DNA from 3 places in the Streptomyces bullii genome. Region 3 is predicted to be linked to each of the others. Evidence: riboswitches for the same ligand, from Rfam matches in the RefSeq annotation. Region 3 holds a riboswitch; each other region holds the start of a gene.
The links. Region 3 has a riboswitch for cyclic di-AMP ahead of ACFPZJ_RS11860 (M23 family metallopeptidase). Riboswitches for the same ligand answer to the same signal wherever they lie in the genome.

Region 1: another riboswitch for cyclic di-AMP. It lies ahead of ACFPZJ_RS06715 (C40 family peptidase); the one in region 3 lies ahead of ACFPZJ_RS11860 (M23 family metallopeptidase).
Region 2: another riboswitch for cyclic di-AMP. It lies ahead of ACFPZJ_RS31255 (transglycosylase SLT domain-containing protein); the one in region 3 lies ahead of ACFPZJ_RS11860 (M23 family metallopeptidase).

What each region holds. Positions count from the first base shown of each region.
Region 1 covers NZ_JBHSNY010000002.1:572,555-582,586, forward strand. The annotation lists gene ACFPZJ_RS06705 (ATP-dependent Clp protease proteolytic subunit) at 1-619, shown strand, start outside; gene ACFPZJ_RS06710 (hypothetical protein) at 627-935, shown strand; cyclic di-AMP (ydaO/yuaA leader) riboswitch at 1,286-1,479, shown strand; gene ACFPZJ_RS06715 (C40 family peptidase) at 1,483-1,956, shown strand; gene ACFPZJ_RS06720 (DUF6328 family protein) at 2,159-2,755, shown strand; gene ACFPZJ_RS06725 (LysE family translocator) at 2,688-3,314, opposite strand; partial or broken gene ACFPZJ_RS06730 (LysR family transcriptional regulator) at 3,405-4,327, shown strand; gene ACFPZJ_RS06735 (ATP-binding protein) at 4,368-4,826, opposite strand; gene ACFPZJ_RS06740 (helix-turn-helix domain-containing protein) at 5,041-5,901, shown strand; gene ACFPZJ_RS06745 (DUF397 domain-containing protein) at 5,911-6,135, shown strand; gene ACFPZJ_RS06750 (8-amino-7-oxononanoate synthase) at 6,252-7,379, opposite strand; gene bioB (biotin synthase BioB) at 7,528-8,685, shown strand; gene ACFPZJ_RS06760 (adenosylmethionine--8-amino-7-oxononanoate transaminase) at 8,678-9,958, shown strand; gene bioD (dethiobiotin synthase) at 9,960-10,032, shown strand, end outside.
Region 2 covers NZ_JBHSNY010000012.1:124,463-134,882, reverse strand. The annotation lists gene ACFPZJ_RS31270 (ABC transporter ATP-binding protein) at 1-728, opposite strand, end outside; gene ACFPZJ_RS31265 (LolA family protein) at 762-1,979, opposite strand; gene ACFPZJ_RS31260 (polyprenyl synthetase family protein) at 2,286-3,296, opposite strand; cyclic di-AMP (ydaO/yuaA leader) riboswitch at 3,861-4,018, shown strand; gene ACFPZJ_RS31255 (transglycosylase SLT domain-containing protein) at 4,022-4,816, shown strand; gene ACFPZJ_RS31250 (HAD family hydrolase) at 4,840-5,661, opposite strand; gene ACFPZJ_RS31245 (GNAT family N-acetyltransferase) at 5,904-6,968, shown strand; gene ACFPZJ_RS31240 (glycosyltransferase family 2 protein) at 7,027-8,487, shown strand; gene ACFPZJ_RS31235 (polysaccharide deacetylase family protein) at 8,664-9,419, shown strand; gene ACFPZJ_RS31230 (hypothetical protein) at 9,540-10,420, shown strand, end outside.
Region 3 covers NZ_JBHSNY010000004.1:109,552-119,971, reverse strand. The annotation lists gene ACFPZJ_RS11870 (HPr family phosphocarrier protein) at 1-169, shown strand, start outside; gene ACFPZJ_RS11865 (GntR family transcriptional regulator) at 434-1,120, opposite strand; gene ACFPZJ_RS11860 (M23 family metallopeptidase) at 1,308-2,072, opposite strand; cyclic di-AMP (ydaO/yuaA leader) riboswitch at 2,086-2,251, opposite strand; gene ACFPZJ_RS11855 (M16 family metallopeptidase) at 2,442-3,830, opposite strand; gene ACFPZJ_RS11850 (M16 family metallopeptidase) at 3,827-5,221, opposite strand; gene ACFPZJ_RS11845 (DNA gyrase/topoisomerase IV subunit A) at 5,490-7,946, shown strand; gene ACFPZJ_RS11840 (CobW family GTP-binding protein) at 7,990-9,144, opposite strand; gene ACFPZJ_RS11835 (DUF6082 family protein) at 9,465-10,022, shown strand; gene ACFPZJ_RS11830 (hypothetical protein) at 10,305-10,420, shown strand, end outside.

The DNA.
Region 1 (10,032 bases), on a different contig from region 3:
CCGTCACGTCCTGCCGGAGTTCACGGAGCGCACGGGCTCCGGGCAACGGACGATGGATCCGTACTCGAAGCTGATGGAGGAGCGGATCGTCTTCCTCGGCACGCAGATCGACGAGACGTCGGCGAACGACGTGATGGCCCAGTTCATGCACCTCGAACACCAGGCCCCCGACCGGGACATCTCGCTGTACGTCAACTCCCCCGGCGGCTCGTTCCACGCGATGGCGGCGATCTACGACACGATGCGGTACGTCACCTGCGACGTGGAGACGATCTGCCTGGGCCAGGCCGGCGCGGCCGCCTCCGTGCTGCTGGCGGCGGGCACCCCTGGCAAGCGATTCGTACTGCCTGGCGCCCGCCTGGTGCTCCATCAGCCCCGGCTGCCCGAACCGGTGCGCGGGCAGGCGAGCGATCTGGCGATCCAGGCCGACGAGCTGACGCGCGTTCGGGCCCGGATGGAGGACCTGCTCGCGCGCCATACGGGCCGGACGCGCGAGCAGGTCAGGGCAGACATCGAGCGGGACAGGATCCTCGACGCCGAGGAAGCGGTCGAGTACGGCCTGGCCGACCGGGTCGTCCCCAGCCGCAAGGGCGCGCAGCCCGGCCCCGCCGCGAAGTGAGCCGCCGATGCTGCCACCGGAACTGCCGCCCCTGCCCGCCCTGACGCGCGCCGAGGCGGAGTTGATCGATCGTTACCTCGACGTGGTCGACCTGCTCGGCCGCATCAACCCGGCGCTGCCCGGTGACACCTACCGCGGACTGCGGGCCGCACAGGCGCTGGTCACGAAGGCGGTCGCCCTGCGCGACGCCCTGGCCGTGATGCACCAGCGCGGCGAGAGCGAACTGCACGCCGCCACGCTGGCCCGGGCACTGCGGGTGCTGGACGGCGAGCGGCGCACCGCGCGCGTCACCCTCCCCCCGGAGTCCGGAATCTGACGGTCCCCCACCGGGTCCGGACGCCCGTCCCGTGGACGTCGCGTCCGGACCCGAGACGAAACGGGCTGAACGGCGTACCCCCTTTGGGAGTATCCCTAGCTACTTTTTTCGGCCCTCCGGGCTTGCGCACCCCGCCTGACCCGGGGACGGAACGGGGTATTCCGTCGCTGGTCCGAGGCTCCCCGAGTCTCTGGACGGTGACTCGAACACGAGGGTGTCCACCCGAACGGGTGAGTGGTGAGTAACAACACAAATCCCCGGTTGCGTTGGGATTTTCCGACATCCATGGGTGAAGATCCCTGTCTGACGACAAGCCCCCGCCACCGCGGCGGGGCGGTCCGGGCGGACGCCGAGTCCTGCCGCCGCCCGGATGACCGGTCGACAGGAGTGGATCGGCAGGAGTGGAGGACCCAAGCATGACGGGCCGCCGGAGCGTCAGTTCCGAGCAGTCCTTGGGGTGAAGCCGCGAGCTCGCTCGCGGCCGGGCAACTTCGCCAGCCCGAATCCGACAGGTCATCCTTCACAGGCGGCTGACGAAGGGTTGCGCATGACTGCGCTCAATCGTGTCCCGTCGCTCATGGCCCGGGCCGGTACGGCCTCGGCCCTGACCATCGCCGCCGTGGGCGGCTCGATCGTGGCCCCCGGCTTCACCTCGGAGGCCCAGGCCGCCTCGCCCGCGACGAAGGCACTTCAGGTCGCGGCCTCGAAGAAGGGCTCGCCCTACAAGTGGGGCGCCACCGGACCGCACAGGTTCGACTGCTCGGGGCTCACGCTCTACTCGTTCAAGAAGGCAGGCAAGAAGCTGCCGCGCACGGCGGCCCAGCAGTACAACAAGACGCGCCACATCTCCTCGACGAACCGCAAGGCCGGGGACCTGGTGTTCTTCCACTCGGGCCGCAACGTCTACCACGTCGGCATCTACGCGGGTAAAGGCAGGATCTGGCACGCACCCAAGTCCGGGGACGTGGTGCGGCTGCAGAAGATCTGGACCAAGAGCGTCTGGTACGGCCGGGTGAAGTGATCCACTGATCGACTGATCCGTGCGGGCGGCAGCACATCGGGGTGCCGCCGCCCGCACGGGGCACGACGGCCCGCCCGGGGCATGACCGCCCCACCCGGGGCATGACGGCCCCGCCCGGGCGTGACGCTCCACGGGCACGACGGCCCGCACGGCACGACGGCGCACGGGCGTGACACGGGCTCAAGTGGTTACCCGTCACCGCATGGCCGAGCACCGTCCCTGCACCGCACGCAACGAGACGCCGCTGGAGAGAGCCGACCGCAACTTCGTCGAACTCCTCCAGGAACTGCGCGTCACCCAGACGGGCGTACAGATCCTCTTCGCCTTCCTGCTGTCGCTGGCCTTCACCTCCCGCTTCGGAGAACTCGACACGGTCCAGCGCGCCACCTACGTCACGGCTCTCCTGCTGGCCGTCCTCGCCGCGGCGCTCTTCACCGCGCCGGCCGCGCTGCACCGCTCGCTGTTCCAGCAGGGCGCCAAGCCGCGCATCGTGCAGGTCTCCTCGCGGCTGGCCACCGTCGGTCTGGCCGTGCTGGTGTTCGCCTTCAGCGGCTCGGTCATGCTGGTCGTGGATGTGACGACCGGCCGGGCCGGCGGCCTCGCCGCGGGTGCGGCGACCTTCCTGGTCTGTGTCGGCCTGTGGGGACTGCTCCCCCGGCTCGTACGACGCGCGGGCCTGGGCGAGGAGGGGCGCGAGAGCGAGCAGGACACCGAACCGGCGCACAGCACCGTCAGGCTGCCCCGGCCGTCGGTTCGAGGAGGAGAGCCGCGCCGAGAACCGTCAGTGCGGTACCGGTGACGCCTTCGACGACCCGTCCGGCCCGCGGGCCGCGCAGCCACCGGCCGAGGCGGTCCACCAGCAGCGCCACCACGGGGAACCACACCAGGGCGAGTACGACCACGATCAGCGCGAGCAGCAGCGTCCGGGGCACGGCGGGACTGCCCGCCGGCACGAACTGCGGCAGCAGGCTGAGGAACGTGATCGGGGCCTTGGGGTTGAGGGCGTTCGTCACGAAGCCCTGCCGCAGGGGCCGTGCCGCGGACCCGCCGTCGTCCTGAACGGCCCCGGTCCGCGGCCGCCGCAGTGACCACAGGGTTCGTACGCCCAGGTACAGGACATAGGCGCCGCCCAGCAGTCGGAGCGCGTGGAAGAGCGCCGGCACGGCCGTCAGCACCGCAGCGACCCCCGCCACCGCCAGCGCCGTGTGCACGAGCAGCCCGGCCGCGATGCCGAGCGCGCACGCGACGCCGGCCCGACGGGAGACCAGGGCGTTGCGCACGACCACGGTGAAGTCGGCGCCCGGCATCGCGATCATGCCCGCCGCGACACCCGTGAACGTGATGAGCTGTGCGTCCATGCGCCCAGCCTGCCGGGACCCGGCCTTCAGAAGGTATGTCGAATATGCTGCCCAGCCCTTAAGCGATTCTTTGGGCTGCGGAGGTCCGGCATGTACGACCCGACCCGACTGGCCGCGCTGGTCGCCGTCGCCGAGGCCGGCTCGATCACCCGGGCCGCCGAACGCCTCGGCTACACTCCGCCCGCGCTCTCCCAGCAACTGGCCAAGCTGGAACGGGAGGCGGGCACGGCCCTGCTGGTCCGCCACCACAGAGGGACGCGGCTGACGGGCGCGGGCGAACTGCTGGTGACACGGGCCCGGCGGGTGCTGGACGAACTGGAGCGGGCCCGGCACGAACTGGCACGGCTGACCGGCCTCACGGGCGGCACCCTCCGGCTCGGCACCTTCCAGACGGCGGGCATCCACCTGCTGCCGCCGGTGCTCAGCGCGTTCCGCCGGGCGCATCCGGACGTGGCACTCACCGTCGCCGACTACGAACCGCCGGCCGGCATCGCCGCGGTCGCCGCCGGCGAGATCGACCTGGCGCTGACGCACACGTACCAACCGCCGATCCGGCCCCGCTTCCCGCCACCGTGCGCGCGGAACCCGTGCTGGTCGAGGAACTGGTGCTGGTGACCGCCCCCGGTCATGTCCTCACCGGCGGTACGTCCCGGCTGCCTCTGGCGGAGCTCGCCGGGCAGCCGCTGATCAGCATGGCACCGGACCATCCCGCCCGGCAGGGCGTCGAGACGGCGCTGGCCCGGGCCGGGGCCGCCCCGTCGGTGGTGGTCGCCACCCCCGGGTACGCGCTGGTGTGCGCGCTGGTCAGTGCGGGCCTGGGAGTCGGAGTCGTACCGGAGATGGTGGCGCGGACGGCGGCCACCCCGGTCGGTACGCGCCCGCTGGATCCGGGAGAGCTGCGCCGTACGATCGCGGTCGTCCACCGTGCCGAGGAAGCGGCACCGGCCGCCGACGCCTTCCGGGCCTTGTTGCGCGGCGCGTTCGGCCGTGCCCGGCAGACCCACCCGGCGTGAAGCCCACGGTTGCTGCCCGTAGGACCGGGCATCCGTGGCCCTACGGTTCCTGCCGGCCGACCGTCGGGACCGGCTCCGCCGGGGTGCTCCACGGCAGTTCGATGGAGACGGTCTTGCCGCCCTCGCGGGTGGGGCGGACGCGCAGTCTTCCACCGCACTCCGCGGCCAGACAGCGGATGATCACCATGCCGCGGCCGTTGTCCTGCTGGACGGCGGCGGGCAGCCGCTTGGGGAAGCGCGGGTGGCTGTCGGTGACGCCGACGCGCAGCCGTTCGTCGCGGTCGAGGGCCACGGCCACCGTGAAGGTCGGCGACTGGCCGAGGGTGTGCTGGACGGCGTTGGTGGCGAGTTCGGAGACGATGAGCCGGATGGTGTCGGACACTTCCGTGCCCGCCGCGAGGCCCCACTCCGCCAGCGTGCCCACCACATAGGCACGAGCGGCGGAGACCGAGGCGGGATCGCTCGGCAGAGTGACGGATGCTTCCAAATGGTCTGCCATGGCGACGTCGTCCCTTTCCCACGGGACCGCAGTCCGACACGGAGCGGAAGGTTCGAGTACGGTCCCGGACTGGTGCTTCGCCCGCCAGACTGCCATCACCACGCCGGTGAAGGACGGCGATCCACCAAGATATGCATATATCTGTCGCTCAAAGCGGTGAACTCTGCGACGCGAGACCGTATTTGGGCGCCTCATAAGGAGTAAGGAGGAGCGCATGCAACACGGTCCCGCGGTGCGCCGCCGGAAGCTGGGCGCCGAACTGCGCGCGCTGCGCACCTCGGCAGGGCTCACCAGTGGCGAGGCGGCCCGATTGGTGGGATGGCACCAGTCGAAAGTGAGCCGCATCGAAACCGGCACCAGCGGTGTGAAACCGGCCGATGTGCGGTTACTGCTCGACGCGTACGGAGTGAGCGACTCCCAACTACGGGAGTTGCTGATGATGTTGGCGGGATCCGACGACACCGGCGGTCGGCATCACTGGTGGCACGCGTACCGGGGGGTGCTGCCGCCGACCTACCGCGACTTCATCAGCCTGGAGTCCCAGGCCAGCGCGATGCGCACGCTGGAGACCACCGTCGTCCCCGGGTTGTTGCAGACGCCCGAGTACGCGCGGGCGGTGACGAGGGCCGCGGTGGAGGGCCTGTCGGAGGAGCGGCTCGACACGCTGGTGGAGGTGCGGCTGGCGCGGCAGGACGTGCTGCGTGCCGATCGGCCACTGGTGCTGAACGCCGTGCTGGACGAGGCGGTGCTGCGCCGGGAGGTCGGGGGTCCAGGGGTCATGGCCCGGCAGCTGACGCGGCTGGTCGAGGCGGCTCGGCTGCCCCAAGTCCGGCTCCAGGTGCTGCCGTTCGCCGCCGGCGCGCACATCGGCGTCACCGGGCCTTTCGTAATCTTCTCATTTTCGAACACTTCTGATCTGGATGTTGTCGTACTCGACCACTTGACGAGTAGCCTCTATCTCGAACGGAAAGAAGACCTCCAGGCCTACACGGAGGCCTTCAACGCCCTTCAGATCCACGCCCTTTCGCCCGAGGAATCGTTGGATTTCATCGCCGGGACAGCTGCCGGCGCGTAAGGAGGCACCATGCGTGCACTGCCTCGGACCATCCCTTCCAGCACCGAACTGCACGACGTGCGGTGGCTGCGCAGCAGCTACAGCACCGGCGCGAACAACTGCGTCGAGACGGCCCGTCCGGCCTCCGGACCGTGGGCCGGACTGCTCGCCGTGCGCGACTCCAAGGACCCGGCCGGCCCCGCGCTGCTCTTCTCCCCCGACAGCTGGGCGGAGTTCACGGCGGCGATCGGCTGATCCCCGACCGGTCCGGTCGGCCCGACCGGTCGCTCAGGCCGACCGGTCGCTCAACCTGAAACCGCCCCTCGACCCCATCTGTCCGTCAGCCGCGAGGCACGGCCGTGCACGCCGACTCATGGCCGCGTTTCGCCGATCACCCGTACAGCGCGTGCGATCTGCTCCCCGGAGAGGTCCGCACGGGCGGTCAGTCTCAGCCGTGAGATGCCGTCGGGCACGGAAGGAGGTCGGAAACAGCCCACGGCCAGCCCGGCCGCACGGCACTCGGCCGCCCATCGCACGGCCCCCTCCGGGGAGGGCGCGCGCACGGAGACGACCGCGGCGTCCGGACGGACCGCCTCCAGACCGGCGGCGGTCAGCCGGGCGTGCAGGTCGGCCGCCACCGCGCGCGCCCGCGCCGCCCGCTCCGGTTCGCGGCGCAGCAGCTTCAGCGCCGCCAGGGCACCGCCCGCCGCCGCCGGGGCGAGGCCCGTGTCGAAGATGAACGTGCGGGCCGCGTTGACCAGATGGTCGATGACCCGGGCGGGGCCGAGGACGGCTCCGCCCTGGCTGCCGAGCGACTTGGACAGCGTGACCGTCACGACGAGGTCGTCGGCGCCGGCGAGCCCCGCGGCGTGCGGGGCTCCTCGGCCGCCGTCGCCGAGCACGCCCAGGCCGTGGGCGTCGTCGACCACCAGTCCCGCGCCGTGCTCCCGGCACGCCTCCGCGAGTGCGGCGAGCGGGGCCGCGTCGCCGTCGACCGAGAAGACCGTGTCGGACACGGCGATCGCGGGCCCGTCGTGCGTGCGCAGGGCCTTGCGCACGGCATCCGGTTCGGCGTGCGCCACGACCTGCGTGCTGCCCCGGGCCAGTCGGCAGCCGTCGATCAGTGAGGCGTGGTTGCCGACGTCGGAGACGATCAGCGAGCCGTGCGGCGCCAGCGCGGTGACCGCGGCGAGGTTGGCCGCGTAGCCGGAGGAGAAGACGAGGGCCGCCTCGGCGCCGCAGAAATCGGCCAGTTCCCGTTCCAGCTCGGTGTGCAGTTCGGTGGTGCCGGTGACCAGCCGGGAACCGGTCGCGCCGCCGCCCCAGGTCCGCGCGGCCCGTGCGGCGCCCTCGGTGACCTCCGGGTGGCGGGCCAGACCCAGGTAGTCGTTGCTCGCCAGATCGAGGAGCGGAGAGTCGGCCGGGCGCGGGCGCAGAGTCCGTACGAGGCCGGCGCGGCGGCGCAGTTCCGCCTGCTCGTCGATCCAGCCGAACACCATGGGTCCTCCGGGGGAATTTGTAGGCAGTGCACAGACACTAGCGGCCTGGTCGGCAGGCCAGGATGTGGCAATACCCACACGTCGAAGCGCCTGTGTTGTGCGAAGTCTCCTTGGCCCGGGACGGGTCCGTACGACAGGATCAGCTCCCATGGACCTGCTGAAGACGCTGGTGGACAAGGGGCTGCGGCGCGAGCTGCCGACCCGCGAGGAGGCGCTGGCCGTCCTCGCGACTTCCGATGACGACCTGCTCGATGTGGTGGCCGCGGCCGGGAAGGTGCGCCGGCACTGGTTCGGCCGACGGGTGAAACTCAACTACCTCGTCAACCTGAAGTCCGGCCTGTGCCCGGAGGACTGCTCCTACTGCTCCCAGCGGCTCGGTTCCAAGGCCGACATCCTCAAGTACACCTGGCTGAAACCCGAGGAGGCGTCCCAGGCCGCGGCGGCCGGGCTCGCCGGGGGCGCCAAGCGGGTGTGCCTGGTGGCCAGCGGCCGGGGTCCGACCGACCGCGACGTGGACCGGGTCTCCGAGACCATCAAGGCGATCAAGGAGCAGAACGAGGGCGTCGAGGTGTGCGCCTGTCTCGGGCTGCTCTCCGACGGCCAGGCGGAGCGGCTGCGCGAGGCCGGCGCGGACGCCTACAACCACAACCTCAACACGTCCGAGGCGACGTACGGGGACATCACGACCACGCACACCTACGCCGACCGGGTGGACACGGTCCACAAGGCGCACGCGGCCGGGCTGTCCGCCTGCTCCGGGCTGATCGCGGGCATGGGCGAGAACGACGAGGACCTGGTGGACGTGGTCTTCTCGCTGCGTGAGCTGGACCCGGACTCGGTTCCGGTCAACTTCCTGATCCCGTTCGAGGGCACCCCGCTGGCCAAGGAGTGGCACCTCACCCCGCAGCGCTGCCTGCGCATCCTGGCGATGGTCCGCTTCGTCTGCCCGGACGTCGAGGTGCGCATCGCGGGCGGCCGCGAGGTTCATCTCCGTACGATGCAGCCGCTCGCCCTGCACCTGGCCAACTCGATCTTCCTCGGCGACTACCTCACCAGCGAGGGCCAGGCGGGCAAGGCCGACCTGGAGATGATCGCGGACGCCGGGTTCGAGGTGGAGGGCACCGACCAGGTGACGCTGCCCGAGCATCGCGCCGCCGGCGGATGCCACGAGGGCGGCGGGTGCGGCTCGGGCCAGGACGGCGGAGTCTGCGGCCCCGCACCTGCGCCGCGTGTCGACGAGCCCAGGCCCGACCTGGTCGCCGTACGCCGCCGGGGCGCCGGAACGGATCTCGCGCCCAATGCCTGAGCTGAGCGTGCCCGAGCTGCTCGCACTGGACCGGCGGCATGTGTGGCATCCGTACGGCCCCATGCCCGGCCGCCAGGAGCCGCTCGTCGTGGAGTCGGCGAACGGCGTGCGCCTGAAGCTGGCCGACGGCTCGGGCGAGCTGGTCGACGGCATGTCGTCCTGGTGGTCGGCGATCCACGGCTACAACCACCCGGTGCTCAACGAGGCCGCGCACGAGCAGCTCGGGCGCATGAGCCATGTGATGTTCGGCGGGCTCACCCACGAGCCCGCCGTACGGCTCGTGAAGCACCTTGTCGACATGTCGCCCGACGGGCTGGAGCACGTCTTCCTCGCCGACTCCGGGTCCGTGTCGGTCGAGGTGGCCGTCAAGATGTGCCTGCAGTACTGGCGTTCGCTGGGCCGTCCGGGCAAGCAGCGGCTGCTGACCTGGCGCGGCGGCTATCACGGCGACACCTGGCAGCCGATGTCGGTGTGCGACCCCGAGGGCGGGATGCACCAGCTGTGGACCGGTGTGCTCCCGCGCCAGGTGTTCGCCGGACCGCCGCCCGCCGAGTACGAGGAGCCGTACGCCGACCATCTGCGCGAGCTGATCGGACGGCATGCCGGTGAGCTGGCCGCGGTCGTGGTCGAGCCGGTGGTGCAAGGGGCGGGTGGGATGCGGTTCCACTCCCCCGCCTATCTGCGGGTGCTGCGCGAGGCGTGCGACGCCCACGACGTCCTGCTGGTGTTCGACGAGATCGCCACCGGGTTCGGGCGGACCGGCGCGCTGTTCGCGGCGGAGCACGCGGGTGTGGCGCCCGACGTGATGTGTGTGGGCAAGGCGCTGACCGGCGGCTATCTGACCATGGCGGCGACGCTGTGCGCCTCCCGGGTGGCCGAGGGCATCTCGCGGGGCGAGGTTCCGGTGCTCGCCCACGGGCCGACGTTCATGGGCAATCCGCTGGCGGCTGCCGTCGCCTGCGCCTCCATCGAGCTGCTGCTGGGCCAGGACTGGCGCGCGGAGGTCAGGCGGATCGAGACGGGCCTGCGGGAGGGCCTCGCGGCGGCCTCGGATCTTCCCGGTGTGAAGGACGTACGCGTCCTGGGAGCCATCGGGGTCGTCCAGCTGGACCACCCCGTGGACATGCGGGCCGCCACGGAGGCCGCCGTCCGCGAGGGCGTGTGGCTGCGGCCGTTCCGGGACCTGATCTACACGATGCCGCCGTACGTGACGGGCGACGCGGACGTGGCGCGGATCGCGCGCGCGGTGTGCGCGGCCGCGCGGGAGGGATGACATGCCGGTACTGGTGATCACGGGGACGGGCACGGAGATCGGCAAGACGGTCGTGACGGCCGCCGTCGCCGCGA
Region 2 (10,420 bases), on a different contig from region 3:
CGCGTCCCGGCGGCCAGGTCGGCGACCGCGCCCTGGGTGATCAGCCGGCCGCGCGCCATCACCGCCGCGTGCGTGCAGACCTGCTCGATCTCGTCGAGCAGGTGGGAGGAGAGGAACACGGTGGTGCCGTCGGAGGCCAGCTCCCGGACGAGGGTGCGGATCTCCCGCATGCCCTGCGGGTCCAGGCCGTTGGTCGGCTCGTCGAGCACGAGGAGTCTGCGCGGCTGGAGCAGGGCCGCCGCCAGACCGAGGCGCTGCTTCATGCCCAGCGAGTACGCCTTGGTCTTCTTGCCCGCGGCGGCCGTCAGGCCCACCCGGTCCAGCGCCGCCGTGACACGGGCACGCCGGGTGCGCGGATCGGCGGTCGGGTCGGCGGCGTCGTACCGCATGAGGTTGTCGCCACCGGAGAGGAAGCCGTACAGGGCCGGTCCCTCGATGAGGGCGCCGACGTGCGGCAGCACGGAGCGCGCGGCCCGGGGCATGGGCTGCCCGAGCACGCGCGCCGTGCCGGAGGTCGGTTCGATGAGCCCCATCAGCATGCGGATGGTGGTGGTCTTGCCGGAGCCGTTCGGGCCGAGGAAGCCGAAGACGCTGCCCGCCGGGACGGTCAGGTCCAGGCCGTCCACGGCGAGCTGTCCGCCGCGGAAGCGCTTGGTGAGCGCACGGGTGGCGATGACGCCGTCTCCGGCGCCCGCCGGGTCCGGCTCCGCGGTGGCCGGTTCGCCCATCGGCTTCCTCGATTCGTCGGCGTGCGTTCGGTGTTACTTCCCGGCGTCGGCCGCCTTCACGAGCGCGTCCTTGGTGACGGCGCCCACGTAGACCTTGCCGTCGTCCGTGATCAGGGCGTTGACCAGGCGGGTGCTGAAGACCGTGCCCGAGCCGAACTTGCCGCTGGCCTTGTCGCCGAGCGAGTTCAGGAAACCGCCGAGGTCGCCGCCGGCCTCGGCGGTGGGCAGGCCCTCGCCGCCGGTGCCGAAGGTGGCGATGGTGTTCCAGCCCTCGCCGATGGTCTTCAGGCCGTCGAGACCGCCGAGCTCCCCGGCGAGGTCGCCCTTGGACCTCGGGGCGTGCTCCGGGGCCTTGGCGGAGTGGTCGAGCTCGTCGTCCTCGGTGACCTTCGCGCCCTTGGGCGGGGTGAAGTCGAAGGTCGACGCGGCCGGCTTGGCGAAGCTGACCTGGGTGAAGCCCGCGTCGACGACGGCGGCGCCGCCGCTCGCCGGGGTCAGGGTGAACTTCAGCGGCATGCCGGTCCTCGCGTCGACCGCCACGCTGATCGCACCGACCGTGGAACCCGACTGCTTCGGCTTGATGACCAGCTTGTAGGCGTCCCGGCCGGCGACCTGCGCGGTGCCGTCGACGGTCACGGACGTGGTGCCGTCGACCGCCTTCAGGGCCTGCTCGGCGAAGTCCTCGGGGGTGGCCGGAGGCTGCCGCCTCTCGTGCGCTCCACTGCCGGCGGCCGTGCCGTGGTAGACCTCGTTGGACGCGCTGTCGTAGCCCCATACGTCCTTGCCGTTGTGGATCACGCTGTACTCGGCGGCGTTCTCCAGCAGCGACAGCTTCTGCCGGTCGGGGCCGTCGGCCGCGACGCGCAGGGTGTGCGTGCCGGAGGCGAGTTCCATGAGCTTGGCCGACGGGTCGGCGGAGGAGCCCCCGTCGTCGCCGTGCCGGGCCGCGCCGGACATCAGGCCGCTCTCCAGGCCGCCGAGGTCCGGCAGGCCGAGATCCGTGGTGATCTTCACCGTGCCGGACAGCTGCTGCACGTCCGACTCGGCGATCTTCTCTATGAGCTGCTCGGCGGTGATCTCGGGCAGGTCGGGGTCGCCGGAGTCGGCGAGCGCGGGGACGAGCCCGATCGTCGCGGCCGCCACCCCCATCACCGCCACCGGGACCACGTACCGCGCGGCCTTGCGCCGGCCCCCTCGCGGGTCGTCGGCCTCCCCGGCGGTCGTGTTGTCGTCGGATGCGTACGGTGCCATGTGTGCCCTACCTCCGTTGTCGGCGGCGGCTTTCCGTCGATGCCTCGCGTCCCCGCACCGGTTCTCCGTCGAGCCGCCATTCTCACCCGAATCGGTGAGTTGTGGTGATGTCCGTGGTTTCCATCTGACCAAATCGGCCGACCGGATTCGTCAGCCCCCGGACTCAACTCCGTGTACTGCTGCGGTATGACATGGCGCGGCGGCGCCTCCCCCGACCCGTAGGGGTCGTGCGGACGACGCCGCCAGGTCGACGGACGGCGGAGCGACGCCGAAGGCCCCGTCACGGGCACGGCGACCGGGCGGGGGCTATCCCGCGCGGTGCACCACCGCGTCGCACAGTTCCATCAGGGCCGCCTTCGCCGCGCCGTCGCGCAGGGGAGCCAGTGCGGCCCGGGCCTCCTCCGCGTACCGCACGGTGTCCCGGCGCGCCTGGTCCAGGGCCGGGTGGGCCCGCAGCCGGCGAAGGGCCTCGGCGTGGCGCTCGTCGTCGGTGAGGTCGGAGTCCAGCAGCTCGCACAGCGCGACGTCCTCGGCCAGCCCCAGCCGGGCCGCCCGCTCCCGCAGCCGCAGCACCGGGAGGGTCGCGATGCCCTCCCTGAGGTCCGTGCCCGGCGTCTTGCCGGACTCGTGGGAGTCGGAGGCGATGTCCAGGACGTCGTCCGCCAGCTGGAAGGCGACGCCGAGCCGCTCGCCGTACTGGGTGAGCACGTCCACGACCGTCTCGTCGGCGCCGGACATCATCGCGCCGAACCGGCACGACACCGCCACCAGCGAGCCGGTCTTGCCGCCCAGCACGTCCAGGTAGTGGTCGACCGGGTCACGCCCGTCCTGCGGCCCCGCCGTCTCCAGGATCTGGCCCGTGACCAGCCGCTCGAAGGCCACGGCCTGCACCCGCACCGCCTCCGGCCCCAGGTCGGCCAGGATCTGCGAGGCCCGCGCGAAGAGGAAGTCGCCGGTGAGCACCGCGACGGAGTTGCCCCAGCGGGTGTTCGCGCTGGGCACCCCGCGGCGTACGGCCGCCTCGTCCATCACGTCGTCGTGGTAGAGCGTGGCCAGGTGGGTCAGCTCCACGACCACCGCCGAGGGCACGATGCCGGGCGCGTACGGATCACCGAACCGCGCGGCGAGCATCACGAGCAGCGGCCGGAAGCGCTTGCCACCGGCCCGCACCAGATGCTGGGCGGCCTCCGTGATGAAGGGCACCTCGCTCTTGGTGGCTTCGAGCAGCCCTTCCTCGACAGCCGCCAATCCGGCCTGGACATCGGCTTCCAGAGCCTGGTCCCGCACGCTCAGCCCGAACGGCCCGACGACGGTCACGAGGGGTCTCCTGTCTGCTGGTGTCTACTGGCGGTTACACGGTTTGTCGATAGGTCGCTGCCATCACTCAAGTCAGCGTATCCGGTCACGTTTCGATCACCGCCAGCGCCCACTGTTACAGGACGGGCGGTATCGGATCACGCCCGTTATGTTTTTGATCAGTCGATAAGAACAGACATTTATCGACTTTCCAGTAAGTATCGCACCACGTCCCGGGCCGGTGCCGCGAACCCCCTCTCACCGCGCACGCATCTCCACTCACCCCGCCCGATTTGCCGCAAATGGCAAGCGAATTCCAGTAGATGGAGAATGCCCTCCGGGCTCGCGCGCAGTGAAGTAAGTCACTCACGCCTCACGCGCGTCATCACACGGCACACCGCCGTTTCACCTTCGCGGACACGCCAGTTGAACGTGGCGACCGCAAAGGATCAAGCACCCCAAATCCCCCACAGCAAGATCAACCAGCTTGAGCTGTGACATCGGCACTTGTTCCCGGCATGTGCTCTCGCATACGTTCCGGGCCTGCCGGGCGGACGCCGAATCCTGCCGCCGCCCGTGCCACCGACGACCACTTCACTCACGCACGGCAGGAGCGGGGGACCCAGGTAAGTCGCCGTACCGGTGCGTCGCGCCGGTACGGCTCGGGGTGAAGCCGCGCCCGCGGCCGGGCACCTCCCGCCCGAACCCGACAGCTCACCTCGCAGGCGTCGGAGAGGAACATCACCATGCTCGGACGAGGTAAGCACCGCCGCGTCAGAATCAATCCGCTCACCCGAGGTGTCCTGGCCGCCGGCACCGGCGGCGTGGCCCTCGCGCTCCCCCTGCTGGGCGCCACCGCCGCGCACGCCGTCCAGCCGGCCCAGACCGCGCCCGCCGCCGCGCAGTCCGCGCCCCAGGCGGCCAAGGCGCCCAAGTCCCTCACCTACACCGTGGTGAAGGGCGACACGCTCTACCGGATCGCCGACGAGTACGACGTGAACGGCGGATGGCGTCAGCTCTACAAGGACAACCGCAAGGCCGTCGGCGACGACCCGAGGGTCATCCACCCGGGCCTCGAACTGAAGGTCAGGACGGCCGAGGCGAACGCCGGCACCAAGGCGGACACCGCCAAGCCGGCCGTCGCCGCCAAGCCCGCCAAGTCCGCCACGCAGGCCGCCGGATCCGTCGCCCAGGCCACCACGGCCTCGGTGAAGACCTACGCCGACAACCTCGACGGCTGGATCCGTGAAGCGCTGGACATCATGGCGCAAAAGGGAATTCCGGGAACCTACGACGGCATCTACCGCAACATCATGCGCGAGTCGTCCGGCAACCCCCTGGCCATCAACAACTGGGACTCCAACGCCGCCGCCGGCACCCCGTCCAAGGGCCTGCTGCAGGTGATCGACCCGACCTTCCAGGCGTACCACGTGGAGGGCACGTCCTGGGACCCGTACGACCCGGTCGCCAACATCACGGCCGCCTGCAACTACGCGGCCCAGCGGTACGGATCGATCGACAACGTCAACGGCCCCTACTAGGCCGCGCCCCCGGGCCGCACGCCTCACCGGCCCCGCGCGTCGGGGAACAGTCGCTCGAGGACGACGGCGATGCCGTCGTCCTCGTTCGACAGGGTGATCTCGTCGGCGACCGCCTTGAGTTCGGGGTGGGCGTTGGCCATGGCGACGCCGTGGGCGGCCCAGTCGAACAGGGGGATGTCGTTGGGCATGTCACCGAAGGCGATGGTCCGCTCCGGGCTCAGCCCCAGGTGTTCGGCGGCCAGCGCCAGACCGGTCGCCTTGGTGACGCCGCACGGCTGGAGCTCGACGGTGCCCGGCCCCGACATGGTGACCGTCGCCAGGGACCCGACCACCGAACGCGCCGTCGCCGCCAACTCGTCGTCGGACAGGTGGGGGTGGCGCAGCAGCACCTTGCTGATGGGCGCGCACCACAGGTCCACGCGCCGCTCCACGCGCAGCGCGGGCAGCGTCGGGTGCGGCATCAGATAGCCGGGCTCGATGAGGGTGAGCCCGTCGACCCCGTCCTGGTCGACCGCCGCGTACACCTGCCCCACCTCGGCCTCGATCTTCTCCAGCGCGGTCTCGGCCAGCTCCCGGTCCAGGGTGACGGACCACAGCAGACGGTTCGCGCCGGCGTCGTACACCTGCGCGCCCTGCCCGCACACCGCGAGCCCCTCGCAGCCGAGGTCGTCCAGGAGCGGCCGCACGCGCGGCGCGGGGCGTCCTGTGACCACGAGGTGCCGGGCACCGGCGTCCGCCACCCTCGCGAGCGCGGCCAGGGACCGGTCGGAGAGGGTGTCGTCGCCGCGCAGCAGCGTTCCGTCCAGGTCGGTGGCGATGAGTGAATACGCGGTGGGAGCGGCCATGATCAGAGAATACGGACAACGCGGCGGTACGACTCATCGCCCGCCTCGCTCCCCAGGCCGCTCCCGGGAGGGGCGGTTTCCGGCATAGCCGGTTACCGGCCGGTTGAAGGTCTCTGCACCACTTGGCAACAACATGCTCCGCTACCTACCGTCGGGGCGGTCTCGGGCGGTACCTTCCATGTGTCCAGGGGGGACTTGATCGGGGGGTCAGGTTGAGCAGTGGACGCAGTGGCCGCATTCGCGTGCTGGGGCCCGAGGAGCTCGGCGAGGGGGAAAGGGAGCGCTGGCGCGAACTGCGCGCCGCTTCCGAGGCGCCGCGCAACCCGTTCATGGAACCGGAGTTCACCGAAGCCGTGGGCCGCGTACGCCCACAGGCCCGGGTCGCCGTGCTGTACGAGGGACTGGAGCCGGTCGGCTTCCTGCCGTACGAGCGGGGCCCGTTGGGGCAGGGCCGGGCGATCGGGCTCGGGGTGTCGGACTGCCAGGGCGCGGTGCTGCGCCCGGGCCTGCGCCCGGACACCGGGGCGCTCCTGCGGGCCTGCTCGGTGTCGAGCTACGCCTTCGACAACCTGGAGGCCGAGCAGCTGCTGTTCGTGCCGTACGCGGCCGAGGAGCACGCCACCTACGTCATCGACGTGGAGAAGGGCTACGAGACCTACGAGTCCGTGCTGCGCGCCCAGTCGCCGAAGTTCCTGAAGACCACGCTCGCCAAGGAGCGGCGGATGGGCCGCCAGGTCGGCGAGCCGCGGTTCGTGTTCGACGAACGCGACCCGGCCGCGCTGCGCACGCTCATGGAGTGGAAGTCGGCGCAGTACCGCCGGACCGGCCGCCGGGACCGGTTCGCGCAGGAGTGGATCACCCGGCTCGTGGCCCGGCTCGCCGGGACGCGGACACCGGAGTGCACCGGCACGCTCTCCGTGCTGTACGCCGCCGACCGTCCCGTCGCCGCGCACTTCGGGCTGCGTTCGGCCTCGGTGCTGGCCTGCTGGTTCCCGGCCTACGACCCGGAGTTCGCGAAGTACTCGCCGGGGCTGGTGCTGCACCTGCGGATGGCCGAGGCGGCGGCGGCCGAGGGCATCGGCACGCTCGACATGGGCCGGGGCGCGGCCGAGTACAAGGACGCGCTGAGGACGGGCGAACTTCCGGTGTACGAGGGGGCGGCGACGCGTCCGGGGGTGGGCGCCGCGCTGCACTGGCTGAGCCGCGAGCCCGCGCGCCGCGCGCACAGCTTCGTCCGCGGCCGGCCGCACCTCGCGTCGCTGGCCGCGCGGACTTTGAGGGGCGCGGCACGGCTGCGCAGGTCGTGAACATCGTGAACTTGTGAACGTCTGAGCGTCTGAACGTCGTGAACAAGGGGGAGGGGACATGTCTCGCATCACGCGGGCGCAGGAGGAGATACGGCGGTTCCTCGGCATCAGACCGGTGCAGGTCGCCGAGCTGGACATCGGCACCGGCACCGTCGGCCCCGGCCCAGGCAGCCCGCCCTTGACGCACGGCGAGGCGTTCGTGCTGGTGAGGAAAAGCGGGCGCCCGATCGGCACCCTGCTGGGGCACATACCGGAAGGCACGGACCCGAAGACCGCGCTGACAGCACTCGCGCACGAGCTGCCCGGGGGCGGGGCGGGAGCGGCGGTTGCGGGGGCCGCGGGGATGCGGGGAGCGACGGGAGGGGCGGAGGCCGCGGGAGCTGCGGGGACGTTCGGAGTGGCGGGAACGCCCGGAGCGGCGAGGGCTGTGGGCGTGGCCTCGGGAGGGGCCGGCGGCGAGCGGCCGGCGGGAGGGGGCGGGGGGAATCCCGGAGAACCCTCTGCCGCACCTGCCCACAAGCCCCCGTACACCACCGTCGTGGTCGCCACCCGTGAGCGTGCCGACCGGCTCGCCCGTGCGCTGGACTCGCTTCTCGCGCAGGACCACCCGCGCTTCGAGACCGTGGTCGTCGACAACGCGCCCGTGACGGGCGAGACGCGGGAGCTGGTCGAGCGGAAGTACGGCGAGCGCGTGCGGTACGTGTGCGAACCGGTACCCGGACTCGCCGTCGCGCACAACACGGGGCTGGCGACCGCCCGGGGCGAGGTCGTCGCCTTCACCGACGACGACGTCGTCGCCGACCCGCGCTGGCTCACCGAACTCACCGCGCCGTTCGCGACCGACCCCGGTCTCGGCTGCACAACCGGGCTGATCCTGCCCGCACGGCTGCGCACCCCGGCCCAGGTGCTGCTGGAGAGCCACGGCGGTTTCGCGAAGGGCTTCACCCCACGGACGTACGACCCCAAGGACCCGCCGCCCGACGAGCCGCTGTTCCCCTTCACGGCGGGCCGGTTCGGCTCCGGCGCGAACATGGCCTTCCGTACGGACGTGCTGCGTTCCGTCGGCGGTTTCGACCCGGCCACCGGCGCGGGAACGCCCGCCCGGGGCGGCGACGACCTCTACGGCTTCGTCCGCGTCCTGTCCGACGGCCACCGGCTGCGCTACACGCCGTCGGCGCTGGTGTGGCACCACCACCGGGAGACCTGGCGGGACCTGGAGGCCCAGGCGTACGGCTACGGCGCCGGCCTGACCGCCTACCTCACCGCAATCCTGGTCAACCGCCCCGCCCTGCTGCCCGCGTTCCTCGCCAGGCTGCCGCGCGGCCTCGCTCACGCCCGCGCGCTGACCGCCGTACGGGAGACGGACGGTGGCGGCGCGCCGGGCGGGCACGACACCCGGACCCACCCGTGGCCGCGCCGACTGTCGCGGCTCCAGCGCAGGGGAATGGTGTACGGACCGGTGGGCTATCTCCGGGCCCGACGCGCCCTGCGCGGTGCCGCTTCCCGGGGGTCGAGATGAAGACGTCGACGCGAGGGCACCCGGAAGGACCGGAGACCGGCAGAGGCCGGGAGGGCCGGGAAGGCCGGGAGAATGCGGCCGACGGCCGCAGCCCGGAGGACCGGCAGGCCCCCGCCAGCGTGCCCTCACCGTCCGCCGTCGCCCCCGCCATCCCCGTGTTCCTGTACCACGCCGTGATGGACGATCCGCCGCCCTGGATCGCGGAGTTCACGGTGACGCCGATCCAGTTCGCCGCGCACCTCGACGCCGTCGTCGGCAGCGGACGCACACCGGTCACGATCAGTGCCATAGCCGATCATCTCGCCGGCCGTGCGCCCCTGCCGCCCCGGCCCGTGCTGCTCACCTTCGACGACGGCTTCGCGGATCTGCCCGGCCCCACCGCCGAGGCCCTGGCCGAGCGTGCGCTGCCCGCCACCGCCTACCTCACCACCGGAGCCATCGCCCCGGGCGGACGCAGCCTGCTGCCGCCCGCCCCGATGATGACGCTGGCCCGCGCGGCGGAGCTGGAACGTTACGGCATGGAGATCGGCAGCCACACCGTCACCCACGCCCAGCTGGACACCCTGTCCGCCAAGGCCCTGTCGTACGAACTGCGTGCCTCAAAAGCCGAGTTGGAGGACGCGCTCGGCCACCCGGTCCGCCACCTCGCCTATCCGCACGGCTACAACAGCCCGCGGGTGAGGGCGATGGCGGCCCGGGCCGGCTACGAGACGGCGACCGCCGTACGGCACGCGCTCAGCTCCGACCGGGACGAGCGCTACCGCATCGCCCGGCTCATCGTGCGGCGCGGCCACACGCTCGCCGACGTCGAGGGCTGGCTGGCGGGCGAGGGCGCCCGGGTCGCGCCGTACCGCGACGGACCGAAGACGGTCGGCTGGCGGTGGTACCGCCGGGCCCGCGCCGTCGTCCACGGCCCCGTCTTCGCCGGGTGAGCCGGAGATGCGGCTCCGTCGGCTCCGTCGGCTCCGTCGACTCTGTCGATTTTGATGTGAAAAGCAGAGGTAATTCCTATACTTGGCCCGGGGGAGGGGAGTCTCAGCGTGCAGCAACATGTGCCTGTACCGACCGCTGAGAGCAGCGTGCTGCCCACCCCCGAGCTCGCGACCGGACCGGGGCGCCCGCCCACCCGCGGTGACCGCAGCCCCTGGCGGATCCCGCTGCGTCCGCCCGACGCCGGCCTGCTGACGCTGCTGCTCGCCGCCGGGCTGTGGGTGTACGCGCTGCCCCGCATCGGTTTCCGGGAGATGGGCGACTACGGCCTGCTGGACCGCCTCCCCGCCACCTACTACCTCGCGTTGCTGGTCCTCACCGCGGGCTTCGTCCTCAGTCTGCGGCGCGCGGGCACCGCCCCGTGGTGGCCGGCCGCGCACTGCGCCGCGCTGCTGTTCGCGCTCAAGGCACCACCGGCGGTGCTGTACGACGCGGTGCGCTACCCGTGGGCCTCCAAGCACGACGCCGTCGTCGACACGATGCTCGCCAACGGCGAACTGCGGCCGCACGCGGCGCTGTCGGGCAACATGTCCGCGTACGACCAGTGGCCCGGCTTCTTCACGCTCAACGCCGGCCTGGTGCGCGCCTTCGGCGTGGAGAGCGCCGCCGCGTACGCCAACTGGGCGCCGATCGTCCTCGGCCTGCTCATGATGCCGGTGCTCGTCCTGATCTACCGCACCTTCTGCCACGACTGGCGGCTGGTGTGGACCGCCGTCTGGATCTTCCAGCTCGCCAACTGGGTGGGCCAGGACTACTTCGCCCCGCAGGGGCTGGCGTACCTGCTGCACCTGACGGTCATCGCGGTGGTGCTGCGGCACTTCGTACGCCCCGGCTCCGCCGGACGGCTGCGCGACCGTACCTTCCGCGACCCCGCCGCCGCTCCCGTGCCGCCGCCCACGGGAAACAGGCAGCGCGCGGTGTGCGTGGTGATGCTCGCCCCGCT
Region 3 (10,420 bases):
AGGCGGTACCCCCGTCAACGCGGCCTCCATGCTGGCCGTCCTGGGCCTCGGCGCCCAGGGCGGCGAGGAGATCGTCCTCGCCTCCGACGCCGAGGGCGCGGACGCCGCCCTGGACCGGCTGGCCAAGCTGGTCGCCGAGGGTCTCGAGGAGCTTCCCGAGACCGTCTGAGCCGACCGCGGCAGCACGGTGAGCCGCGTCGCCCTTCCCGGGCGGCGCGGCTCCGCCGTTTTCCGGGTCCACACCACCGGGGTTTCCGCCCTGGGTTTCGCCGCTGGGTCGCCGCCGACTTCACGGAGTCGACTTTCTCGGACAGGCTTTACGGAACCGGCTTCACACCGGCCGGGCAAACCGCCGGAATTCAAGAGACACGAAGAAAAGGGCAGCGGAAAGAGACCCCGCCGAATAACCTCTTCTTTGTATACGGCCCCCGTGTTAATGCCGCAGGCTCGGCGTGTTTACGGGATGTTGCGCTTTCCTCACGCGGTCTCCGCCGGAGGAGAAACGCAGCCGGTGCGCGGAGCTCGCGCGCTCGGCGTGCAGCGCCGTGAGCGCCCGGGCGCGCTCGCTGTCGCCGCGGGCCACGGCGTCCACGATCGCCCCGTGCTCCGTCCAGGACCCTACGGGGTCGGTGGGCGCCTCCACGGCGTACATCCAGGCGATCTTGTGGCGCAGCTGGGTCAGCACCGACGTCAGCGCGGGGCTGCCGCAGGCCTGGGCGAGCGTCTCGTGGAACCAGCCGCCCAGGGAGCGCAGATCCTCGCTGTTGCCCCTGCGGGCACGCTCCTGGCCCAGCCTCACCAGGCCGCGCAGCACCTTCAGATGGGCCTCGGTGCGGCGCTGGGCGGCACGGGAGGCGCCGAGCGGCTCCAGGAGCACGCGCATCTCCAGCAGGTCGGCGGCCTCCTCCTCGGTGGGTTCCGCCACGCACGCGCCCGCGTGCCGCCGGGTCACCACGAAACCCTCGGCCTCCAGGGTGCGCAGGGCCTCCCGGACGGGGACGCGGGAGACGCCGTAGCGGCGCGCGAGGAGTTCCTCGGTGAGCCGGCTGCCGCGCTCGTGGACACCCGCGACGATGTCGTCGCGGATCGCCGTGCATACCGAGTGCGCCGGAATACGCATGACCGACCTCCGCCTTAATCCCCGTGAAACGTCGACGATGGACGCGTGTTCCGTGACTCTATTGCAATGAGCCGGAATTTCCGACGGCGGGCCGGAATCCATGGATATTTTTTGGACAGTCGGCCGTCCCGAAACGGCGAAAGCCCCGGCTCGGGGAGCCGGGGCCTTGCCGTACGGACCGTACGGGTCAGAGGTCGACGCCGTGCGCGCGGAGGTAGGCGACGGGGTCCATGTCGGAGCCGTACTTCTGGCTCGTCCGGGCCTCGAAGTGCAGGTGCGCGCCGGTGACGTTGCCGGTCGCGCCGGACAGACCGATCCGTTGGCCGGGGGTGACCTGCTGGCCCACCGAGACGCCGATCGACGACAGGTGGCCGTACTGCGTGTACGTGCCGTCGTGCATCTTGATCACGACCTGGTTGCCGTACGCCCCGCCCCAGCCGGCCTCGACGACCGTGCCCATGCCGACCGCCTGGACGGGGGTGCCGCTGGCGGCGTGGAAGTCGACGCCCGTGTGGCTGCCGGAGGACCACACGGCGCCGCCGGCCTTGTAGCCGGTGGAGACGTAGGAGCCGGCGATGGGCGGCACGAACGTGTTCAGGCGCTTGCGCTCTGCCTCGCGGGCGGCGCGCTCCTTGGCCTCACGGGCCCGCTCGGCGGCCTCGGCCGCCTGCCGGCGGGCGGCCTCCTCGGCCTTCTTGCGGGCGGCGGCCTCCTCGGCGGCCTGCCGCTGGGCGGCGGCCTGCGCGTCGATCTGGTCGGCCACGGCGTCGCCGATGGTGATGACCGGGGTGAGGCCGGTCTGCTCGGCGGCGGGCTCGGCGGCGAACGCCGGGGCCGCGACGGTGCCGACGACGCCGGTGGTGGCCAGGGCCGCGACGCCGGCCGCGCGGGCGGTGCCGCGCTTGATGCGGGTGGGACGACGGTGCTTCCCGGTGGCGCGCGTGAACGCCATGAAGTGTGCTGGTCCTTTCCTTCCCTCTCGCCTACCGGGTTAGCTGACGGGTTCGGAGCAGGAAGGTCTCCTACGGACCCCCTCGCGGCTCGCGCGGGCGTCCGATTCACCCCAGGGACTGCTGATGGGTCCCCGGCTCCCCTGGCTCGCGCCGTACGGGGACTCGGCGATGACTGTCCGCTGCCGCGGGTGCGGCGCACTGCCTGACGGACAGCCCGGACGAAGCTAAACGGGACGAGTTTCAATCCCCAAACGGATCGCGGCTTTTGTAGCGCATCCCACAGGGCAGACAGGCCGCCTCCGCCCCAATTCGGGCATAAGGGGGCCCTGGTGACGTTCACGCCACCAGGGCCTCACGCGCGCGTGCCGCTACTCGGCGGACACCACGGTGACTTCACCGATGCCGAGGGCCTCGACCGGCTCCTTGATCTCGCTCGCGTCGCCGACGAGGACGGTCACCAGACGGTCCACCGGGAAGGCGCTCACGGCCGCCGCGGTGGCCTCCACGGTGCCGGTCGCGGCGAGCTGCCGGTACAGCGCTGCCTGGTAGTCGTCGGGCAGGTGCTGCTCGACCTGGTCCGCCAGCGTGCTCGCGACGGCCGCCGCGGTCTCGTACTTCAGCGGCGCCACACCCACCAGGTTCTGCACGGCGACATCGCGCTCGGCGTCGGTGAGCCCCTCCGCGGCGAGCGTGCGCAGCACCGTCCACAGGTCCTGCAGCGCGGGGCCGGTGTTCGGGGTGTCGACGGAGCCGCTGATGGCCAGCATCGCCGCTCCCGTGCCCTCCGGGGAGGACCTGAGGACCTGGGCGAACGACCGCACCCCGTAGGTGTAGCCCTTCTCCTCGCGCAGGACGCGGTCCAGGCGGGAGGTGAGGGTGCCACCGAGGCAGTACGTGCCGAGGACCTGCGCGGGCCACACGCGGTCGTGCCGGTCGGGACCGATGCGGCCGATCAGCAGCTGCGTCTGGACGGCGCCGGGGCGGTCCACGATCACGACCCGCCCGGTGTCGTCGGCGGTCACCGGCGGCACCGGCCGCGGCTCGCTCTGGGAGCCGGTCCAGGAGCCGAGCGTGTCGCCGAGCAGCGCGTCGAGGTCGATGCCGGTGAGGTCGCCGACGACCACGGCGGTGGCCGTGGCGGGGCGCACGTGCTTCTCGTAGAAGGCGCGTACGGCCGCGGCGTCGATCTTCGCGACCGTCTCCTCGGAGCCCTGGCGCGGGCGCGACATGCGCGAGCCCGCCGGGAACAGCTCCTTGGAGAGCTCCTTGGCGGCACGGCGGGAGGGGTTGGCCAGCTCGTGCGGGATCTCGTCGAGGCGGTTGCGGACGAGCCGTTCGACCTCGCTGTCCGCGAACGCGGGCGCCCTGAGGGCGTCGGCGACCAGGCCGAGCGCCTTGGCGAGCCGCGAGGCGGGCACCTCCAGGCTGAGGCGCACACCGGGATGGTCGGCGTGCGAGTCCAGGGTGGCGCCGCAGCGCTCCAGCTCGGCGGCGAACTCCTCGGCGGAGTGCTTGTCGGTGCCCTCCGAGAAGGCCCGCGCCATGATCGTGGCGACGCCGTCGAGGCCGGCGGGCTCGGCGTCCAGGGGCGCCTCCAGCAGGACCTCCACGGCGACGACCTGCTGGCCGGGGCGGTGGCAGCGCAGGACCGTCAGGCCGTTGTCGAGCGCGCCGCGCTCGGGCGCCGGAAACGCCCACGGCTTGGGCTCGCCCGCCCGCGGCTGGGGGTGGAACTCCATCGTGGCGAGCTCGGTCACTTCGCCGCCTCCTCGTTGTCGTCGGTGGCTTCCACGGTCGCCGCGGACTCCGGGTCTTCGGTGCCTTCCACGTCCTCGGCGTGCTCCGGGGTGATCGGCTCGTAGACGAGCACCGCCCGGTTGTCGGGCCGCAGGCGCGCCTGGGCGATCTCCCGGACCTCCTCGGGCGTCACCTCCAGCACGCGCTGGACGGCGGTGAGGGCGAGCTGGGGGTCGCCGAACAGCACCGCGTACCGGCACAGTTCGTCGGCGCGGCCGGCGACCGTGCCGAGCCGGTCGAGCCACTCGCGCTCCAACTGGGCCTGAGCGCGCTCCATCTCCTCCGGGGTCGGGCCCTCCTCGGCGAACCGGGCGAGTTCCTCGTCGATGGCGGTCTCGATGACGGGCACCTCCACGTCGCCGGAGGTCTTCACGTCCAGCCAGCCCAGGGAGGGTGCCCCGGCCAGCCGCAGCAGGCCGAAGCCGGCCGCGACCGCCGTACGGTCCCGCCGCACGAGCCGGTTGTACAGACGGGAGGACTCGCCGCCGCCGAGGATGGTGAGCGCCAGGTCGGCCGCGTCGCACGCGCGCGTGCCGTCGTGCGGGAGGCGGTAGGCGGCCATCAGGGCACGGGCCGGGACCTCCTCCTCGACGACCTCGCGCAGCTGCTCGCCGATGACGTCGGGCAGCGTGCCGTCCCGTGGCGCGGGCTTGCCGTCGTGGCCGGGGATGGAGCCGAAGTACTTCTCGATCCAGGCGAGGGTCTGCTCCGGGTCGATGTCCCCGACGACCGACAGCACCGCGTTGTTGGGCGCGTAGTAGGTGCGGAAGAACTGGCGGGCGTCCTCCAGGTTGGCCGCGTCCAGGTCCGCCATCGAGCCGATGGGCGTGTGGTGGTACGGGTGGCCCTCGGGGTAGACCAGGGCGGTCAGCTTCTCGAAGGCGGTGCCGTAGGGGACGTTGTCGTAGCGCTGTCGGCGTTCGTTCTTGACGACGTCCCGCTGGTTCTCCATCGACTCGTCGTCCAGGGCGGCGAGCAGGGAGCCCATGCGGTCGGCCTCCAGCCAGAGGGCGAGCTCCAGCTGGTGGGCGGGCATGGTCTCGAAGTAGTTGGTCCGCTCGAAGCTGGTGGTGCCGTTCAGCGAGCCGCCGGCGCCCTGGACGAGCTCGAAGTGGCCGTTGCCCTTCACCTGGGCGGAACCCTGGAACATGAGGTGCTCGAAAAGGTGAGCCAGGCCGGTACGCCCCTTGACTTCGTGGCGTGAGCCGACGTCGTACCAGAGGCACACCGCCGCGACGGGGGTCAGGTGGTCCTCGGAGAGCACCACGCGCAGGCCGTTGGCCAGGCGGTGCTCGGTCGCTGTCAGGCCCCCGGAGCCTGCCTGGGCTGTGGCCGTGTGACCCATGGGCATGTACGTCCCTTCGATCGCGGTGACGGTCGTCGAAACCGCCGTTTTCCTGCCGGTCCTGCCACTGTATGCAAGCGCGCGGAGCCCCGGTGAAGTTCCCGGGCGGCGTACGCCGACAGCGAGAACGGGGTTACGGCGCGCGAGGGCGTAGCCTTCGGCAGTGCCGGGCCCGGCGGCCGACGCCGGGTCCCCGGCCCGCGTTGTCAGTGGCTCGGTCCACAATGGTCCGCGTCAGATCCCCGTCAACCGCTTCAGCAAGGAGCCGGCAGCGATGGCCCGCCGCAGCACGAAGACCCCGCCGCCCGACGACTCGTACGAGGAGAAGATCCTCGACATCGACGTCGTCGACGAGATGCAGGGCTCCTTCCTCGAGTACGCGTACTCGGTCATCTACTCCCGCGCCCTGCCGGACGCCCGCGACGGCCTGAAGCCGGTGCACCGCCGCATCGTCTACCAGATGAACGAGATGGGGCTGCGTCCCGAGCGCGGCTACGTGAAGTGCGCCCGGGTCGTCGGCGAGGTCATGGGCAAGCTGCACCCGCACGGTGACGCGTCGATCTACGACGCCCTGGTGCGCATGGCCCAGCCCTTCTCGATGCGGGTCCCGCTCGTCGACGGCCACGGCAACTTCGGCTCGCTGGGCAACGACGACCCGCCGGCGGCCATGCGGTACACCGAGTGCCGGATGGCCGAGGCCACGGGCCTGATGACGGAGTCGATCGACGAGGACACCGTCGACTTCCAGCCCAACTACGACGGCCAGGAGCGCGAGCCGGTGGCGCTGCCCGCCGCCTTCCCGAACCTGCTGGTCAACGGGGCCTCGGGCATCGCGGTCGGCATGGCCACGAACATGCCTCCGCACAACCTGCGGGAGGTGATCGCGGCGGCCCGCCACCTGATCCGGCACCCGAACGCCGATCTCGACGCCCTGATGAAGCACGTCCCGGGCCCCGACCTGCCCACCGGCGGCCGGATTGTCGGCCTGGCCGGCATCCGGGACGCGTACGAGACGGGCCGCGGCACGTTCAAGATGCGCGCGACCGTCACCGTGGAGACCGTGACGGCGCGCCGCAAGGGCCTGGTCGTCACGGAGCTGCCCTTCACGGTCGGCCCGGAGAAGGTCATCGCCAAGATCAAGGATCTGGTGGGCTCGAAGAAGCTGCAGGGCATCGCCGACGTCAAGGACCTCACCGACCGGCAGCACGGCCTGCGCCTGGTCATCGAGATCAAGAACGGCTTCGTGCCGGAGGCGGTCCTGGAGCAGCTGTACAAGCTGACGCCGATGGAGGAGTCCTTCGGCATCAACAACGTGGCCCTGGTGGACGGCCAGCCGCTCACGCTGGGCCTGAAGGAGCTCCTGGAGGTCTATCTCGACCACCGCTTCGACGTCGTACGACGGCGTTCGGAGTTCCGCCGGGGCAAGAAGCGCGACCGCCTGCACCTGGTCGAGGGTCTGCTCACGGCGCTGCTCGACATCGACGAGGTCATCCGCCTCATCCGCTCCAGTGAGAACTCCGCGCAGGCCAAGGAGCGCCTGATGGGGCACTTCTCGCTGAGCGAGGTGCAGACGCAGTACATCCTCGACACGCCGCTGCGCCGTCTCACCAAGTACGACCGCATCGAGCTGGAGGCGGAGAAGGACCGGCTGAACGCGGAGATCGAGGAGCTGACCCGGATCCTGGAGTCGGACGCGGAGCTGCGCAAGCTGGTCTCCTCGGAACTGGCCGCCGTCGCCAAGAAGTTCGGCACCGACCGGCGCACGGTCCTGCTGGAGTCGGCCGGGGCCACGGCCGCCACCGTTCCGCTCCAGGTGGCGGACGACCCGTGCCGGGTGCTGCTGTCCTCCACGGGTCTGCTGGCGCGCACGGCCAACGGCGAGCCCTTCCCGGAGGACGGCGCCGCCAAGCGCGTCAAGCACGACGTGATCGTCTCGGCGGTCCCGGCCACGGCCCGTGGCGAGGTGGGCGTGGTCACCTCGGCCGGCCGCCTGCTCCGGGTGAACGTGATCGACCTGCCGCAGCTCCCCGAGGAGATGCCGAGGCCGAACCTGTCGGGCGGCGCCCCGCTGGCGGAGTTCGTCTCCCTGGAGGACGACGAGGACGTGGTGTGCCTGACCACCCTCGACGAGTCCTCGCCGGGCCTGGCGCTCGGCACGGAGCAGGGTGTCGTCAAGCGCGTGGTGCCCGACTACCCGGCCAACAAGGACGAGCTGGAAGTGATCACACTCAAGGAGGGCGACCGGATCGTCGGCGCGGTCGAGCTGCGCACCGGCGAGGAGGACCTGGTCTTCATCACCGACGACGCCCAGCTGCTGCGTTTCCAGGCGTCCCAGGTCCGGCCGCAGGGCCGCCCGGCGGGCGGGGTGGCGGGCATCAAGCTCGCCGAGGGCGCGAAGGTCATCTCCTTCACGGCCGTCGACCCGGCGTCGGACGCGGTCGTCTTCACGGTCGCCGGATCGCGCGGCACGCTGGACGACTCCGTGCAGACGACGGCCAAGCTGACGCCGTTCGACCAGTTCCCGCGCAAGGGCCGGGCCACCGGCGGGGTGCGCTGCCAGCGGTTCCTGAAGGGTGAGGACTGCCTGTCCCTGGGCTGGGCGGGCCCGGCCCCGGCCCTCGCCGCGCAGAAGAACGGCTCCCCGGCCGAGCTGCCCGACCCCGACCCGCGCCGCGATGGCTCGGGCGTCTCGCTGCCGAAGACGGTGGCGGTGGTGGCGGGGCCGGTCTAGGAGGTGCTTTGCGGATCACGTCGGCGACGCCGGGGCTGAGACCCTAGGCCGCGGGATCCTCGGGGGCTTCCGGGTCCCCGGGGTCGTCGTCGTAGGGCCGCCACTGAACGGGCCCCTGGTCCTCGGGGTCCCGCACGTAGCGCAGGACGCCCCACATGCCGTGCTCGTCGGCGTGCGGGGTGTCGTTCGGGCACCCCTCCAGCTGTGTGCCGAGGGCGGGCACGTCGATGCCGGAGCCGATGAGGACGAGCTGGGTGAGGCGCTCCTCGGCGGGTGCCCAGGGCTCCGGGTAGAACCGCAGGAAACGTCCGACGGCGTGGACGGCGTAGCGGTTGCGGGTGTCGTACGGGCCGAAGTCGACGTATCCCTTGATCCGGTACAGCCCCGCGGGCCGGCTGTCGAGGAACTCCATCAGCCGGCGCGGGTCGAGGGGGACACGGGAGACGAACGACAGGCTGTCGTAGCCGGTGTGCAGGTGCCCGGCGTGCTCGTCCTCTCCGTCGCCGTGCTCGTGCAGGTCGTCGAAGGACAGCTGCCCGATGCGCTCCTCGCTCGGCCTGCAGTCGAAGAGGAACTCCGGGTCGATACGGCCGTAGGAAGCCGGCACGACGGCGGCGCGGTCGACGAGGGACCGCACGAGTGCGAGCACGCGTTCCGCGCCGGCGGCCCGGTCGACCTTGTTGACGACGACGAGGTCGGCGAGGCCGATGTGCCGGTCGAGCTCGGGATGCCGGGCCCGGGTGTCGTCGAACTCGGCAGCGTCGACGACCTCGACGAGACCCCCGTACACGATGCCCGGAAGCTCACTGGCCAGAACCATGCGCACGAGTTCCTGGGGCTCGGCCAGGCCGCTGGCCTCGATGACGATGACGTCGATGCCGAGCGAGGGCTGGGCGAGCCGCTCCAGATAGACATCGAGCTCGCTGGCGTCCACGGCACAGCACAGGCACCCGTTGCCCAGCGACACCGTCGAGTCGCCGAGCGCGCCGGCCACGGCCATCGCGTCGATCTCGATGGCTCCGAAGTCGTTGACGATGGCGCCGATACGGCTGCCGCCGCTGCGGTGGAGGAGATGGTTGAGCAGGGTCGTCTTCCCGGAGCCGAGGAATCCGGCCAGGACGACGACCGGGATCTGGCGGGGGCCGGAACTCGGGTTCGGGCTCGGATCCGTGCTCGGACTCGTGCTCGGCTGACTCACCGTGCGACCTCTCTCACGCCGACGCGTGCACCGGCTCACGGCCCGGTGCACGTACGAAGATTGAATGCCGCCCCAGGATACGAGCCGTAAGAATCGCGACGAAGTGAACGATTGTTAGCAGCACTTGCGGGGCAGACGTTGGGCATGGCGCCGGACTGTGCGACCCTCGCTTCCCTCCGTGCGCCGCCTCTCCGCCTCCCTGCCGATCAGAGCCGCTCGGCACTCTGGGAGACGGCAAGCGCCGCCCACCGCTCGCCGGTCCCCACCAGTCGACCCGCACCCCGACGACCGGCGGACGGCCGCCTGATTCGGGGGTTGACATGGCCACACAGAAGTCCGGGATCCAGGGGCTGGGCTCCGCAGCGCTGGCAGGCGTCGGCCTGCTGGCGGGAGCTGTCGCCGCCATGGCCGCACAGCGCCGCAGGATCGATTCGCTCCGCATCCGGCTCGATCACCTGGAGCAGGCCGCGCAGACCCAGCGCCACGCCGACCTCGCCACCCAGCAGCGCCTTCACTGGGAGCTTCTGAGCAAGGCGATCGACCACCCGGATCTGGCGGAGGTGCTCGACGTCTTCGAGGTTCAGGTGTCTCCCCAGCAGCTGCGCCAGTTCCTCTTCGCCAACGCCCTCTACACCAACCAGGTGTTCGCGTACCGCGTCGGCAACATCAGCCGTGAGGAGTTCTTCGGGTTCATGCGCGGACTGTTCCAGAATCCGATCGTCCGTGAGTACTGGTACGCGGGCCGGCACCAGCGGGCGACCATGGCCGACGAATCCGACGAGGCCAGGCTGGGACGCCTGGTCGACGACCTGCTGCGTCAGCTGGAGGAGGCGGACATCGACGAATGGTGGGTCGTCGGGGAACCGCCCACTGAGTAACGAGGGTCACAACGACACCAACAATCACATTGGGTCAACTTCGTCCTCCTTTCATCGGGTATCGCAAGAGTGAACCCAATCCAGCCATAACGAAGTGGCAAACACCTTCTGTTTTCACGGGTTTCAGAAGCTCTACCGGCGAGGCGCCCCCACCATTGAGAGGCTGAGCACTCCCAGCCGGTGTTCACTGCTCTCGACACCGATGGATGGTTGGGCTGCCCTGCGCGCGCGGGACAGCCCACCACCCATGTCTCGAACCGTGCGAGCGAAGGAAAAGCAACAGTGAGTCAGATCATCCGTCGCCTTGGTGCATCGCCACGCGACCGGGGCAGCGCAGGCGGAGCCAACTGCCCGGACATTTTCGAATTGTCCGACGGGCGCTTTGCCGTGATCGGTAC